3 regions of the Lacrimispora brassicae genome follow, and region 3 is predicted to be linked to each of the others. Evidence: riboswitches for the same ligand, from Rfam matches in the RefSeq annotation. Region 3 holds a riboswitch; each other region holds the start of a gene.
The links. Region 3 has a riboswitch for thiamine pyrophosphate ahead of thiC (phosphomethylpyrimidine synthase ThiC). Riboswitches for the same ligand answer to the same signal wherever they lie in the genome.

Region 1 (5,076 bases), on a different contig from region 3:
ATAATCAGATTACCAGCAGCTATGAGGGGGTGGAGGATAGGATGAAAATATTGTCTCCCATAGCGGCAAAATGTGGAAATATCAGGATCCGGTCAGAGCTTGGCAAGATTTCCATGAAATTCCTCTGAATAAGTTCTGCCTGACAAGTTAAACTTGTTTTTTTATAGAAACCCCTATATAATAATGGAAAATAAAATGCGGTTGGAAAGGCGGATCAATAGTTATGGTACAAGACTTTACAATTGACACATTCCTTGAAAAATTATCCTCAAAAAGCCCAACGCCGGGCGGCGGCGGAGCGGCGGGTCTTGGCGGCGCCATGGGAGCGGCTTTGGGAGAAATGGTGGTGAACTTAACCCTTGGCAAGAAGCGGTATGCCGATGTGGAAGAAGAAATGCAGTCATTCCTTGAAAAGCTGGAAGTTTTAAAAAGCGAATTTTTAAGGCTTGCAGATGAAGATGAAGTTGTATTTGTCCCCTTGGCGGCAGCATATGGCCTTCCGTCCGGTACGGAGGAAGAAAAAAAGCATAAAGACGAAGTACTGGAAACGCATCTATTAGGCGCTACCCTGGTTCCTCTCATGGTTATGGAGCGGGCCCTTGAAACCCTTGATATCATGGAGGTTCTGGCAGAAAAGGGAAGCCGCCTGGCTGTCAGTGATGTGGGTGTTGGGGTGCAGTTCGTCCGTTCCGCCCTGTTAGGAGCAAAGATGAATGTTTCTATCAATACAAAATCCATGAAGCAGCGGGAAAAGGCAGGACAGCTTCAGGCCCAGGCAGATAAGCTGGCAGAGGACGGGATCAGAAAGGCTGACGCCATTTATGCAGGAGTGGAAGCTGCATTAAAGGCATAATAAGGAGGAGAACAGACGTGATAATCTTAAAGGGAGCAGCCGTGTCTGCAAAAATCAAAGAACAGGTGGAAGGTCTTTTGACCGGCTGGAAAGGAAAGACTCCCAAGCTTGCCATTGTGCGGGTGGGAGAACGGCCTGACGACTTATCCTATGAACGGGGAGCTTTAAAGAAAATGGAAAGCTTTGGCCTGCAAGGGGAAAGCTTTGCGTTTCCCCAGGATATAACCGATAAAGCGTTTAAGGAAGAGTTTGCAAAAATCAATGATGATCCGGATATTGACGGCATCCTTCTCCTGCGCCCTCTGCCAAAGCAGATAAGGGAAAAAGACATCGAGCATATGATCTATCCGGAAAAGGATTTAGATGGCATATCTCCCGAAAATATTGCCAAAGTATTTGCCGGAGACGATACGGGATTTGCACCATGTACGGCAGAGGCAGTGGTGGAGGTCCTAAAGGCCAGTGATATATCTCTCACCGGAAAGCGGGTGGCCATTGTGGGCAGAAGCATGGTCGTGGGACGCCCCTTATCCATGCTGATGCTAAAGGAAAATGCAACGGTCACTATCTGCCACACCCGCACGGAAAATTTAAAGGAAACCTGTAAAAATGCCCAGATCCTTGTGGCTGCCGCCGGGCGAGCCAGAATGGTGGATGCCTCTTATGTGGGAAAGGATGCTGTGGTGGTTGACGTGGGAATTAATGTGGATGAAAACGGAAAGCTTTGCGGAGATGTGGATTTTGATTCTTTAGAAGGGACTGCATCCATGGCAACTCCGGTACCAGGAGGTGTGGGAGCGGTAACAACGGCTGTGCTGGCAAGACATCTGGTACTGGCAACCCTTAAAAAATAAAATATGAAAACTGGGAGGCCATTGCAAAATAGATTGACCATCTATGGAGCAATGGTTCTTTTTTGATTACCTGTTTACGGCCTGCCGCTTCACCTGCCCAATGGCTCCCAGTACGGGAGGGAGATACAGGATCACAACGGTTACGATCAGTTCCGGCAGGATATAGGTGGCATTATAACCCAGAGTATAAACCACTGGGTTCATGCCTTCCGGCGTATAGGAAGCAAAGAATATATAGCCGGAAACCACATGGCACAGGTAACGGCCTAGGACACCTGCCACATAACCGGTTACAAGGCCGTGTTTTTTATTGCTGAACAGCCCTGAAAGCCCCAAAGCGCCGAAGGCTAAGGGATAGTCAAGGAGAACCTGGAGAGGAGCATATATATAAGGTTCTGTGATAAACTGTAAAATCCCGTAGGCAACGCCGGTCATGATCCCGGCTTTTACACCGTAAACATAGCCGATCAGGCAGATGAACAGCATGGAAAACAGGGTGATGGAACCTCCAAAAGGAAGGGAGGCAAATTTGATAAAGGAAGTTACCATTGCCAGAGCCATGGCGCCTGAGCAGTAAACAAGCTGGCGGGTCTGCAGTTTTTGGGATTTGGAAGCGGCTCTGCCCAGAAGATGCAGGGTGAAAAGAATTGCGGCAAACAGAACGATCACCAGCACATATCCGGCCGGCCTTAATAAATACGCTTCATTTTCCACAGAGTAAGTTAGAAAAAATGACATAAAAAATCCTCCTTTATGTGCGCAGGAGGGGACTACTGTTGCTTCCTTACGCCGGCATTATCCGGTTCAAGTAGTGAGGGTTCGGTTTCTACCAATCTCAGCCAAAGGCTCCCCTAGCGTGCGTGATTTATATAATTTTGCTGTGAGTATAGCGCAAATCTTAAGGCTTGTCAAGCCATGCCATTCATCATTTGCGGATAGAATTTATTTCTGAAAGGCATATGTTTCTGAATGGATGAACTGTAATCAAATTGTAAATTCAGTATAAAAATGCAAATAAAGCACAACCTAGTTAAAGAAGTGAGGTTGAAAGAAAAACATCTTTCAAGCCTGAGAGCTTGTGAATCAAGGGGATATGCCTGCATATCCAGTTGATTCATTATATACAAATTGGAGATACGGAGGTTGCTTTAATGACAGGCTTTATTATAGCTCTTATATCCGGGGCGCTTATGAGCATTCAAGGGGTTTTTAATACGGGAGTGACAAAGCAGTCCAGTATGTGGGTATCAACAGGCTGGGTGCAGCTTACAGCCTTTTTGACCTGCATCATTCTGTGGTATTTTACCGGCAGGGAGAACATTTCCAGCCTTTTTGACGTACAGCCCAAATACCTGCTGCTGGGAGGTATTATGGGCGCTTTCATTACCTATACGGTGGTAAGGAGTATGTCGGCCCTGGGTCCGGCCAAAGCAGCCCTGATCATTGTAGTTTCCCAGATCATTGTGGCCTATGCTGTGGAGCTGTTCGGCTTATTTGGCGTTGAAAAGGTGGGATTCGAATGGAAAAAACTGATCGGCGCAGTTGTTGCCATCATCGGAATCATGATATTTAATTAATTTGGAAATAGTGCTTGTATTTACCTATTTCTTTAGGTAGAATAGTAATATAGGCTGAAGATGGTATCCTTTTTTGGAGATTTTTGTAAGAGGAGGGATATCATGAAATACCAGAAAGTTAAAATCGCCCTTATGGCCCTGTGTGTTTTGGCGGCGGGTCTGTGTTATGGCCTCAACAGAAGCCAGGAGGACAGTAGGTCTGGGATGTCTCTGTCAGAGTCATTGGCTTTTCCTTCCGGAGAGAAGGATACCGGAATTCAGGCAGAAGGCGACGGCAGGCCGGGAGACAGCGGTCCAACAGGAGCCGGGGGTCAGGCAGCAGGGGGTACCGAGTCAGTTTCCGACGGAACCGGCCGGTTGGCTTTAGAGGCGGCGGAGGGCAGCTTAGGAAGTGCAGGAGAGGAAACAGTCCTGCCTTTCTACGTACATATCTGCGGAGAAGTTGTTTCTCCCGGTGTTTATGAGCTTCAAGAAGGAAGCCGGGTCTTTCAGGCAATTGAGAAAGCAGGCGGATTCACAGACCAGGCTGGGGCAGAATATTTAAATATGGCGGAGCGGGTTACGGATGGCATGAAGATCCTGGTTCTCAATAAAGAAGAGGCGGAGGCGGCCAAAGCCAGGGGAGAACTTTCTTTGCCGGCGGAGGCTTCATCAAAGGCGCAGAAAACCAAAGTGAATTTAAATACGGCCACCAAAGAGGAACTGATGACCCTGCGGGGAATCGGAGAAGCCAAGGCCAACGATATTCTTAAATATCGGGAGAGCCGGGGCGGATTTCAGAAAATCGAGGATATTATGAAGATATCCGGAATCAAAGATGCAGCGTTTCAAAAAATTAAAGAAGACATAACGGTTTAAATATAGAGGAACAGAGGTGTAGTATGGCAAGGGTTTTAGTAGTGGACGATGAAAAACTCATCGTAAAGGGAATGAGATTCAGTTTGGAACAGGACGGTATGGATGTGGACTGTGCCTATGACGGGGAGGAAGCCATTAATCTGGCAAAGCAGAAAGAGTATGATGTAGTCCTTTTGGATGTCATGCTTCCCAAATATGACGGGTATGAAGTGTGTCAGGCCATCCGGGAATTTTCCGAGATGCCCATCATCATGCTGACAGCTAAGGGCAATGATATGGATAAGATCCTGGGCCTGGAATACGGTGCCGACGATTATATCACAAAACCCTTTAACATCCTTGAGGTAAAGGCCAGGATCAAGGCCATCATGCGCCGGAATGCCAAAAAGAACAAGCGTGACGGCCAGGATGACAGCCAGGTGGTGATAGCCGGCGATTTAAAGCTGGACCGGGACAGCAGAAGAGTGTTTATTGCTGAGAAAGAGATCAATTTGACGGCAAAGGAGTTTGACCTTTTGGAGCTTCTTACCTGCAATCCGGGTAAGGTTTACAGCAGGGAACAGCTTCTTACTTACGTATGGGGAAATAAAGCTATGGATACGGGAGATGTCCGTACCGTAGACGTTCATGTAAGGCGTCTGCGGGAGAAGATCGAACCAAGTCCCAGCGACCCTAAATATGTGCATACCAAGTGGGGCGTGGGATATTATTTCTGCAAGCAATGAGTCAGGTCAGGAATGGTTGCATTCCTGAATCCGGCCAATGCTGCAAGGGTCAAATCCCCTGCAGTTTGCTGCGGGGGATTTAACCTTCGCGTCTAGAAAAAGAAAGAGGAGGATTTCCAACGGGATACCGGGGAGATCCGCCTTTTCTTTAAATTTTGGGAAAGAAAAAGCCCTGGACCAGGGCAATTATGAAGACGGAGAAACGATGG
Region 2 (5,076 bases), on a different contig from region 3:
GAGGTGTGCTCTTTGGAACAGCAGGAGTCAAGCTTCTTTCCAGTAAGGATGCGAAGAAGGTCTATACTAATTGCACCGCAGCCGTTTTACGGGCAAAGGATTGCGTTATGAAGACGGCCACCTTGGTTCAGGAGAATGCAGAGGATATCCTTGCCGAGGCAAAGCAGATCAATGAAGATCGGGCGGCTAAGGAAGCTGAGGCTGTTCAGGAGCCGGAGACAGCAGAGGATGGCAGCGGCAAGGAGCATTAGACGACAAATGAAAAGGAGAGAGCGGGGCCAAAAGAGAGAACGGCCCCGTTTTCTATAGGGAGGACCAGACGTGAAGTTTATTATCAAACATGAAATATCCGGCAGGCTCCGGATCCGCCTTTCCCAGCCGCAGATGACCTGCGGGGAAGCCGATACTCTATTGTACTACCTCCATAGTCTGAAGAATGTGACCGGGGTTAAAGTCTATGAGCGCACCGCCGATGCGGCCATTTGCTACGTTGGAAGCAGGGAAGAAATTCTGGAAGCCCTGAAATGCTTTCAATATGAGTCTGTCCAGGTGCCTGCCGGGGTGATCGAGCATTCCGGGCGTGAGCTGAATGCTAAGTATCAGGAGAAGCTTGTGGGCAGGGTGGTGCTGCGGACGGTAAGGAAGCTTTTCCTTCCGGGACCCTTAAGGACTTTCCATATAGGATTCCAGTCCATGAAATACCTTGTCAGGGGGATCAAGTGTCTATTGAAGAGGAGGCTTGAAGTTGCGGTCTTAGATGCTGTAGCCATCGGCGTATCCGTACTGCGGGGGGAATTGGAGACAGCAGGTTCTGTCATGTTCTTACTTGGGATCGGAGAACTTCTTGAAGAGTGGACCCATAAGAAATCCGTTGGGGATTTAGCCCGGAGCATGTCCTTAAATGTCAGCCGGGTCTGGCTTTTAAGCGGCAGCCAGGAAGTTCTGGTAGAAGCCTCCTCCGTTGAACCTGGGGATGAGGTGGTGGTGCACCTGGGAAATGTCATCCCCTTTGACGGGGCCGTCGTTTCCGGAGAAGCCATGGTAAATCAGGCGTCTTTGACGGGAGAAGCCCTTCCAGTGAAAAAGGAAGCAGGCGGATATGTGTATGCCGGGACAGTGGTGGAGGAAGGAGAACTGACCATCAAGGTCCGGGAAGTTTCCGGTTCCACCCGGTTTGAAAAGATCGTTACCATGATCGAGGAATCGGAAAAGCTGAAATCTTCTATGGAAAGCAAGGCCAGCCATCTGGCTGATAAGCTGGTGCCCTATACCCTTATGGGTACGGGCCTTACCTGGCTGTTTACCGGTAATGTGACGCGGGCCCTTTCCGTGCTGATGGTGGACTTTTCCTGTGCATTAAAGCTTGCCATGCCCATTTCCGTCCTTTCTGCCATAAGGGAGGCGGGCATGTACCACATAACCGTTAAGGGAGGCAAATATTTAGAGGCAGTGTCAGAGGCTGTGACCATTGTCTTTGACAAGACAGGAACTCTTACAAAGGCAAGGCCAACAGTAGAGGAAGTGGTGACCTTTGGAGAAGAGAGGCCGGAAGAAATGCTTCGCATTGCAGCCTGCCTGGAAGAGCATTTCCCTCACTCCATGGCAAAGGCAGTGGTGACGGCGGCCAACAACCAGGGGCTGGAGCACGAGGAAATGCACTCCAAGGTGGAATACATTGTGGCTCACGGCATTGCCTCGTCCATAAACAACAGGAAAGTGGTCATCGGAAGCTATCATTTTATCTTTGAGGATGAAGGCTGCAAGGTGGAAGATGCTTACCGGGAGAAATTCGAAAGCCTGCCGCCGGATTGTTCCCACCTTTACCTTGCCGTGGACCAGAAGCTTTCGGCCGTGATCTGCATTGAAGATCCCCTTCGGGAAGAAGCTGCGGCAGTGGTGAATTCCCTTAAAAAGGCAGGAATCCGTAAAACGGTTATGATGACAGGAGACAGCGAACGGACTGCAGCGGCGGTTGCCGCCAAAGTAGGGGTAGATGAATATTATTCGGAGGTACTGCCTGAGGAAAAAGCCCGTTTTATAGAGAGGGAAAAGGCGTCAGGGAATGTGGTCATTATGGTGGGGGACGGGATCAACGATTCACCTGCCCTTTCCGCGGCTGATGTGGGGATCGCCGTCAGTGACGGCGCAGAGATCGCCAGGGAGATTGCGGATATTACCATTGCGGCGGACAATCTTTATGAAATCGTTACCCTGAAGCTGTTAAGCGACAGCCTGATGAAGCGGATCCATAAAAATTACCGGAGCATTGTTGGCTTTAATACGGTCCTTATCCTTCTGGGAGCCGGAGGGGTCATGTCTCCCACGGTCTCGGCGCTGCTTCATAATACGTCCACCCTGGGGATCAGCCTCAGCAGCATGCAGAATCTGCTGTCCTAGGAAGCCGGGATTGACATTCCCGTCTCCCTGATGTATACTTGCAATGAAAACTCAAAGGGGTGCTGGAGAAAGTCCGGCTGAGATAAAGCAGAATTGCCTTAAACCCTGTAACCTGATCTGGATAATGCCAGCGTAGGAAGCTTTCAGGCTAAGCCTGTTCACCCGCCCGGATATCCGGGCGGGTTTTTTGCGCAACCAATGAGCCGGGTAAATATGCCTGCATATTCATTCGGTGAATGCCGCCATAACTAAGAAAAAACCGCAAAGTAGGTTTTCCTTAGTTTATACCATCACACAAAAAGGAGAGAAAAGACATGAACGCAAGCGTAGCGATCCAGACACTGCCGGAGGCAAAGAATGATGAGGAGCTGATCCGCATCGTTGACCAGGTGATCGATTATATCAGGAATACCGGACTAAACTATTATGTAGGGCCTTTTGAAACTGCCATTGAAGGGGATTATGATGAGCTGATGGACATTGTTAAGGAATGTCAGCACATTGCCATCAAGGCAGGGGCTCCCTCTGTTGCCGCTTACATCAAAGTCACCTACCGGCCGGAAGGAGAGGTGCTGACGATTGAAAAGAAAGTATCAAAGCATCACAAGTAAGCTTTGGTCCTGGTCAGCGGTTCTTGGGCTTTTGATCCTGTGGCAGGGGATCACGGCATTTGGCCTTGTGGACGGTTATCTCCTTCCTTCTCCCATAAGCGTTGGAAGAGCCTTTATAACGGAATTTCCTGTTCTGGCCTTCCATGGGGGAATCACCCTTCTTGAGGCGTTTTTAGGACTGTTTCTGGGAGTGGGGACCGGCTTTGTGATCGCCGTGATCATGGATCATTTTACCGGACTTTACCAGGCCTTTTATCCCCTGATCGTCCTGACCCAGACCGTTCCCACAGTGGCCATTGCACCTCTTCTGGTGCTGTGGTTCGGCTATGGAACGGCTCCCAAGGTGATCCTGATCGTGCTGACCACCTTTTTCCCCATTACCATGGGCCTGCTTACGGGGTTTAAGTCGGTAAGTCCCGATGCAGTGAACCTTTTAAGATCCATGGGGGCGGGAAAAATGAAAATATTCCGCTACATCAAGCTTCCCGGAGCCATGGGGCAGTTTTTTGCCAGCCTCAGGATATCCGTCTCCTACGCGGTGGTGGGAGCGGTCATCTCCGAATGGCTGGGAGGCTTTGGCGGACTGGGGGTTTATATGACCAGGGTGAAAAAATCTTTTGCCTTTGATAAAATGTTTGCAGTCATATTTCTTATATCCGCTGTCAGTCTTCTTCTCATGAAAGGCGTGGACATGCTTTCAAAGAAATGCATGCCATGGGAAGATTGAACGAAAAACGTTTTTTAACCGAATCAAGTAAGTCCCACTGCTTTAAATGGAAAAGTATTAAGTGGTGGTGAGGACTTGCTTATGTCAGGTGGAGTACAAGCTCCACTTGACAAGCAGCCATAGCTGCTATTCGGTTATGCCCGGTGAAGCGGGGCGCGCTGTGAGCAAGCAGCGGAGCGGATCGCGAATATCCGCTTGACCATGGGTTTATAAATAAGCTGGATAAGCGGGCATATTCGTTTGATTCATTAGGATACAAATCAGTGATACAACAATATTGGAGGAAGCCCCTTCCAGGGATCCTTTATGCCCTGCGGGTATACCTTTATGCCCAAATAACATGGGCGAGAAAGAGGAAATGGTGAAAAAAACAGGTTTAATAATTTTTATGGCGGCAATCTTGGCCGCATCCCTTACTGCCTGTGCAGGAAAGGGAAAACAGGCGGTGAATGAAAAAACACCGAATTTGAAAAAGGTGACCTTTGTTCTGGATTGGACTCCCAATACCAATCATACCGGGCTTTATGTGGCGGAGGAAAAAGGATACTTTAAAGAAGCTGGACTTGAGGTGGAGATCGTCCAGCCGCCAGAGGATGGGGCTGAGGTGTTGGTGGCCTCAGGAAAAGCCCAGTTTGGCATGTCCTTCCAGGACTCCATGGCTCCGGCTCTGGTAGGGGAAAATTCCCTTCCCATTACAGCAGTGGCAGCGGTTATCCAGCATAACACCTCCGGCATTATTTCCAGAAAAGGAGAGGGCATGGAATCTCCAAAAGGAATGGAAGGAAAGAAATACGCCACCTGGGACCTTCCTGTGGAAAAAGCTATGATCAAGGACGTGGTAGAGGCTGACGGAGGAGACTTTTCCAAGGTACAGTTGGTTCCAAGCACAGTTACAGATGAAGTATCCGCGTTAAAGTCAAAAACAGTGGATGCCATATGGATCTTTTATGCATGGGCTGGCGTAAAGATGGAAGTGGAAGGCCTTGATACGGATTACTTTGAGTTTGCAGATTTGAATCCGGTGTTTGATTATTATACGCCGGTGGTTATAGCCGGAAATGAATTTCTAAAGGAAGAGCCGGAGACTGCCAGGGCCTTTTTAAGCGCTTTAAGCAAAGGATATGAGGACGCGCAAAAGGATCCGGAAGAAGCAGCCGGCATCTTACTTAAGGCTGCGCCGGAGCTTGATGAAAAGCTGGTGATGGAAAGTCAGAAATATCTGGCGGACAAGTATCAGGCTGACGTGGATGTATGGGGGTACATTGACCCGGACCGGTGGAACGGATTTTATGGCTGGCTGAATGAAAATGGCCTTTCAAATCCTCAGCTTCCGGAAAATAC
Region 3 (5,076 bases):
ATGGCAGACAACTGTTCCAAAGTTAAGGCAGCAGCGTCCTTCTTTGTGGGGCTTGGGAATATGGCACCGGACCCGATATAATCCGCCCCGTCCATATATGCCTTTTTTGCCTGTTCCGGGCTCTTTGCAGTGACACCCAGAATGCGTTCCGGTCCGATTAACCGGCGGACCTTTAAGGGAGATAAATCATCCTGTCCTACGTGCACGCCGTCTGCCCCGCACTTAAGGGCAATTTCCACATCATCGTTGATGATGAGGGGAATGCCGTAATGGCTGGTAAGCTCACGGACAATAAGGGCTTCCTCCAGAAAGGCACTTTTGTCCAGGCCCTTTTCACGAAGCTGGAGAAGGGTCACTCCGGCAGAAAGGGCTTCTTCGATCTGTTCTGTTAAGGTTTTTTCTCCCGTAAATCCCTGATCTGTTACAGCATACAGGAAAAGCATGTCCTTACGAAATTTCAATGTTTATCCCTCCTTTTAGGGTGTTTTCTTCCAGAAGGCTTACCTCGTCCAGAAAGCAGCAGTGGAAGCTGCCTGTGCCGCCGGAGATTTTTGCCGCTTTTTTTGCCGCCAGTTCTCCGCAGAGACCGGCAGCAGCCGTGGCAAGAGCGGCCGCCTGGAACATGGTAGTCTGTGAGGAGGCAGGCCCGGCGGCTGCACAATAGGCGGCAATCATGCCGTCCAGCATGCAGCCGCTTCCGGTGATGCGGGCCATTTGGGGACAGCCGTTCCTCATAAGCCAGGTTTCCTTTCCGTCTGAAATAATATCAATGGCCCCTGTCATGACGGTCACAGCACCGGATGCAGCGCTTAATGCTCTGGCTGTTTCCCTAAGCGATTCCAGGGTTTCTTCCCTTATTTCATCAGCAAAGGAAGCGTCAACTCCCCGGGGAGAGGTAACGGAGCCGTTTTCCCTTTGCATGTCTTTCCCGGTCAGTTCCTTTAACAGGACCCGAAGCTCTGAGGCGTTTCCCCTGATAACGGTTGCTTTTATGTTCCTTAAAATCGAAAGGGCTGTTTCGGTCCGGTAACGGGAGGCGCCGATTCCTACCGGGTCAAAGATGACGGGGAGGTTTAACCGGTTTGCTTCCAGCCCGGCTTTTTCCATTGCGGCCATTGCATTCTCTTTCGGGGTTCCCATGTTTAAAAGAAGGGCGCTTGATAAGGCAGTTATTTCCGAAACCTCTTCCGGGTGGTCCGCCATAATGGGGGAGCCGCCGCAGGCCAGAATGATATTTGCCACATCGTTGGCAGTAACATAATTGGTGATACAGTGGATGACAGGCCGTTTTTTTCTGACCAGCCCGGTCAGGGATTCATTGATTTTTAAGTCCACATTCTGTTCCTCCTATTCATTGATGAGCCGTTCAAAATAGGAAAACAGGCCAAGACGGCGCAGCATTGCCAGCAGGCTGGCTGCCAGTATGGTTCCTGCCAGGGTGCTCATAAGAAATGGCACCACAAAGAAAAATACAGCCACCTCTTTTCCCATGAGTAACACGGCCACCGGATAGCAGAGCAGCCCGCCGATAAGCCCTGTGCCAATCACTTCTCCAAGATAGGCAGGCAAAAGCTTTCCGGTTTTTTGAAACAGATAAGCTCCGAGAAATGCGCCCGCCATGCTTCCCGGAAAGGCCAGAAGGCTTCCGGTTCCCATGAGATTCCGTATGAGAGAAGTACAGAAAGCCATGGAAACGCCGTATACAGGCCCTAAAAACACTCCCGCCAGAACATTTGCCAGATGCTGTACCGGAAAGCATTTGGACGCTCCCACCGGGATGGAAAAGCCGGAGAGGGCTACGGTAAGAGCTGTCAGCATTCCGCTGATCACCAGCTTTTTCACCCGCACTTTTGAACCTGCAGAAGAACTGGTGTAAACTGTTGATGGTATTCGATCATTCATGAAAATTCCTCCTGTTTATGTAATTTAAGCAAATCAGGCAGCAAAGCGGAGGGTCCACCCGATGGTACAGGGTGCGCTGTGACCCTTGGTCATTGCGAATATCCGCTTGGCAAAAGAACGCCCCTTTTATCTTCACTTGCCTTGCAAGTTTGGATAAGCTATGTCATTCATCAAAAATATTTACGGTCTCCCCGTCAAGAATCCGGTTCATATTTTTCATAGCACAGAAATTGCCGCACATGGAGCAGGTATCTTCTTTTTCCGGTTTTGACATGGCCCGGTAGCGTCTGGCTTTTTCCGGGTCAATGGCAAGCTGGAACATGGTTTCCCAATCCAGCCGTTTTCTGGCGTCGCTCATCTTATGATCCCATTCCCTGGCTCCTCTGATTCCCTTTGCAATATCAGCCGCATGGGCAGCGATCCGGGCAGCAATGATCCCTTCCTTTACGTCTGACTCATCCGGCAGCTTCAAATGCTCCGCAGGAGTCACATAGCAGAGAAAGGCCGCTCCGGCGGCAGCAGCTATGGCTCCTCCGATAGCTGCAGTGATATGGTCATAACCCGGTGCAATATCTGTGACAAGAGGCCCCAGAACGTAAAAAGGTGCTCCCTTGCAGATCGTCTGCTGGATTTTCATATTGGCAGCAATCTGGTCCAGAGGCATGTGGCCGGGGCCTTCAATGATTACCTGCACATCCTTTTCCCAGGCTCTCCTTGTCAGCTCCCCAAGGGTCACCAGTTCCTCCACCTGGGATATATCGGATGCGTCCTCAATACATCCCGGCCGGCAGGCATCTCCAAGGCTTAAGGTCACATCATGCTTCTGACAGATTTCCAGAATGCGGTCGTAATGCTCATAAAATGGATTTTCCTCCCCGGTCATCTCCATCCAGGCAAAGATGATAGACCCTCCCCTTGAAACGATGTTGGTCAGCCGTTTTGCTTCCTTAAACCTTCTGGCAGTCTGCCTGTTGATCCCCACGTGAATGGTCATGAAATCCACCCCGTCTTCCGCGTGCATTTCCACGATCCGGATCCATTCTTTGGCAGTGATTTCCCGAAGGGGCTTGTGGTAATAAACCACGGCATCATAGATAGGTACCGTACCGATGATAGCCGGACATTCCCCGGTCAGCTTTTTGCGGAATTTCCGGGTATCTCCAAAGGAGCTTAGGTCCATAATGGATTCCGCCCCCATGAGGACTGCGTCCTTTACCTTTTGAAGCTCCATTTCCAAGTCATTCAAATCCCTGGAGGTTCCAAGGTTCACGTTGATCTTTGTCCTCAGCATGGATCCGATCCCGCTGGGTTTTAAACAGGTGTGGTTCTTGTTGGCAGGAATGGCGACTTTTCCCTGGGCCACCAGCTCCCGAAGCTTTTCCGGCTCCCATTGTTCCTTCCCGGCGACTGCCATCAGTTCCTTTGTGAGAATGCCTTTTCTTGCAGCATCCATTTGTGTGGTGTAATTCATCTTTGTTCCTCCTTTTGATTAACGGAGGGATTGTAAGGGAATTCGCCGGATGAATATGCAGGCATACTCGTCCGGCTTATTGCTCACGCAAAAAGAGCCCATACCAACAGGTATAGGCTCGGAAAATACAATTGTCCCGTATGAATCCCTACGTTGGCATTACCCAAATCAGGTTATAAAGGTCGAAGTTGATTACTTCCTCTCAGCCCGCCTACGAGCTCCCTCTTGTGGTCATTAGTGTAGCATTCTGTTTTATTCTTGTCAAGGAAAACATCCCAGACCGGCTGTCAGCCGGAAATGGCCGCCTTCATTTCTCTTACATAATCGCAGACAGGCCCTACGCATTCCTTTCCATACTTTGCGGCGATCTTCACGATGGCGCTGCCAACAATGACGCCGTCTGCGTTTTTGCCCATTTCCCTTGCCTGCTCCGGCGTGGAGATACCAAAGCCGATGGCGCAGGGAATATCCTTTGTCTCCTTTACCAGGGAAACCATTTCCCCAATGTTGGTGTTGATTTCCGATCTCACTCCGGTCACGCCCATGGAAGAAACGCAGTAGATAAATCCTTCCGATCCTGATGCAATGGCCCGTATGCGTTCCTTGGAAGTAGGGGCGATCAGGGAAATCAGTTCGATCCCGTATTTCCTGCAAAAGGGCAGCAGCTCCTCCCGTTCTTCAAAAGGCATATCCGGCACGATCAGAGCATCAATGCCGCATTCCGCCGCATTTTTTAAAAACCGTTCGCTTCCATACACAAATACTGGATTGATATAAGTCATAAAAGCCAGAGGAACATCGGTTTTTTTCCGTATCCGTTTTACGGAATCGAAAAGCTTATCCGTGGTAACTCCTGACTCCAGAGCCCGCATATCGGCCTCCTGGATCACGATTCCCTCTGCGATTGGGTCTGAAAAAGGGATTCCCAGCTCGATCAAATCCGCTCCGGCTTCGGCCATGGCTGGAACCAGTTCTTCCGTGGTGGCAAGGTCAGGATCCCCGGCCGTAATAAATGGGATAAATGCTTTTCCCTTAGAAAATACTTCGCTTATTCTACTCATAGATTTCAACCCCCTTGTAACGGGCAATGGCGGCCACATCCTTGTCGCCCCGCCCTGATAAATTAATGACAATGATCTCATCCTTTCCCATGGAAGGAGCGATCTTTCTGGCATATGCCACTGCATGGGCGCTTTCAATGGCAGGAATGATCCCTTCCAGACGGGATAAGTATTCAAAGGCTTCCACGGACTCCTGGTCCGTAATTGGGACGTAGGCGGCTCTTCCTGAGTCGTGAAGATCCGCGTGCTCCGGGCCTATGCCCGGATAGTCAAGTCCTGCGGAAATGGAGAAAACAGGGGCGATCTGGCCGTATTCATCCTGGCAGAAATAGGATTTCATCCCGTGGAAGATTCCAAGGGAGCCGGTGGAAATGGTGGCCGCATGCTTTTCTGTTTCAATGCCGTGTCCTGCGGCTTCGCAGCCAACCAGCTTTACGGAAGGCTCGTTTACAAATTCATGGAAGATTCCCATGGCATTGCTGCCCCCGCCCACACAGGCGATCACCAGGTCAGGAAGCTTTCCTTCCGCCGCCATTAACTGTGTGCGGACCTCCTTGCCGATGATGCTCTGAAAATCCCTTACAATGGTGGGAAAGGGGTGAGGGCCCATGACAGAGCCTAAGACATAATGGGTGTCAGCCA

Region 1: linked by a shared signal. The riboswitch ahead of thiT (energy-coupled thiamine transporter ThiT) and the one ahead of thiC (phosphomethylpyrimidine synthase ThiC) in region 3 are both predicted to bind thiamine pyrophosphate.
Region 2: linked by a shared signal. The riboswitch ahead of ACYVD3_RS10610 (thiamine-binding protein) and the one ahead of thiC (phosphomethylpyrimidine synthase ThiC) in region 3 are both predicted to bind thiamine pyrophosphate.

Annotation. Positions count from the first base shown of each region.
Region 1 is NZ_BRYH01000034.1:98,593-103,668, forward strand. It holds gene ACYVD3_RS16810 (cyclodeaminase/cyclohydrolase family protein) at 224-853, shown strand; gene ACYVD3_RS16815 (bifunctional 5,10-methylenetetrahydrofolate dehydrogenase/5,10-methenyltetrahydrofolate cyclohydrolase) at 871-1,707, shown strand; gene thiT (energy-coupled thiamine transporter ThiT) at 1,774-2,445, opposite strand; TPP riboswitch at 2,472-2,570, opposite strand; gene ACYVD3_RS16825 (DMT family transporter) at 2,859-3,284, shown strand; gene ACYVD3_RS16830 (helix-hairpin-helix domain-containing protein) at 3,387-4,142, shown strand; gene ACYVD3_RS16835 (response regulator transcription factor) at 4,166-4,867, shown strand.
Region 2 is NZ_BRYH01000023.1:55,684-60,759, reverse strand. It holds gene ACYVD3_RS10620 (DUF6110 family protein) at 1-251, shown strand, start outside; gene ACYVD3_RS10615 (heavy metal translocating P-type ATPase) at 322-2,397, shown strand; TPP riboswitch at 2,443-2,554, shown strand; gene ACYVD3_RS10610 (thiamine-binding protein) at 2,712-3,008, shown strand; gene ACYVD3_RS10605 (ABC transporter permease) at 2,977-3,735, shown strand; gene ACYVD3_RS10600 (ABC transporter substrate-binding protein) at 4,094-5,076, shown strand, end outside.
Region 3 is NZ_BRYH01000025.1:117,238-122,313, forward strand. It holds gene thiE (thiamine phosphate synthase) at 1-461, opposite strand, end outside; gene thiM (hydroxyethylthiazole kinase) at 448-1,335, opposite strand; gene thiW (energy coupling factor transporter S component ThiW) at 1,348-1,902, opposite strand; gene thiC (phosphomethylpyrimidine synthase ThiC) at 2,066-3,373, opposite strand; TPP riboswitch at 3,502-3,608, opposite strand; gene trpA (tryptophan synthase subunit alpha) at 3,661-4,434, opposite strand; gene trpB (tryptophan synthase subunit beta) at 4,427-5,076, opposite strand, start outside.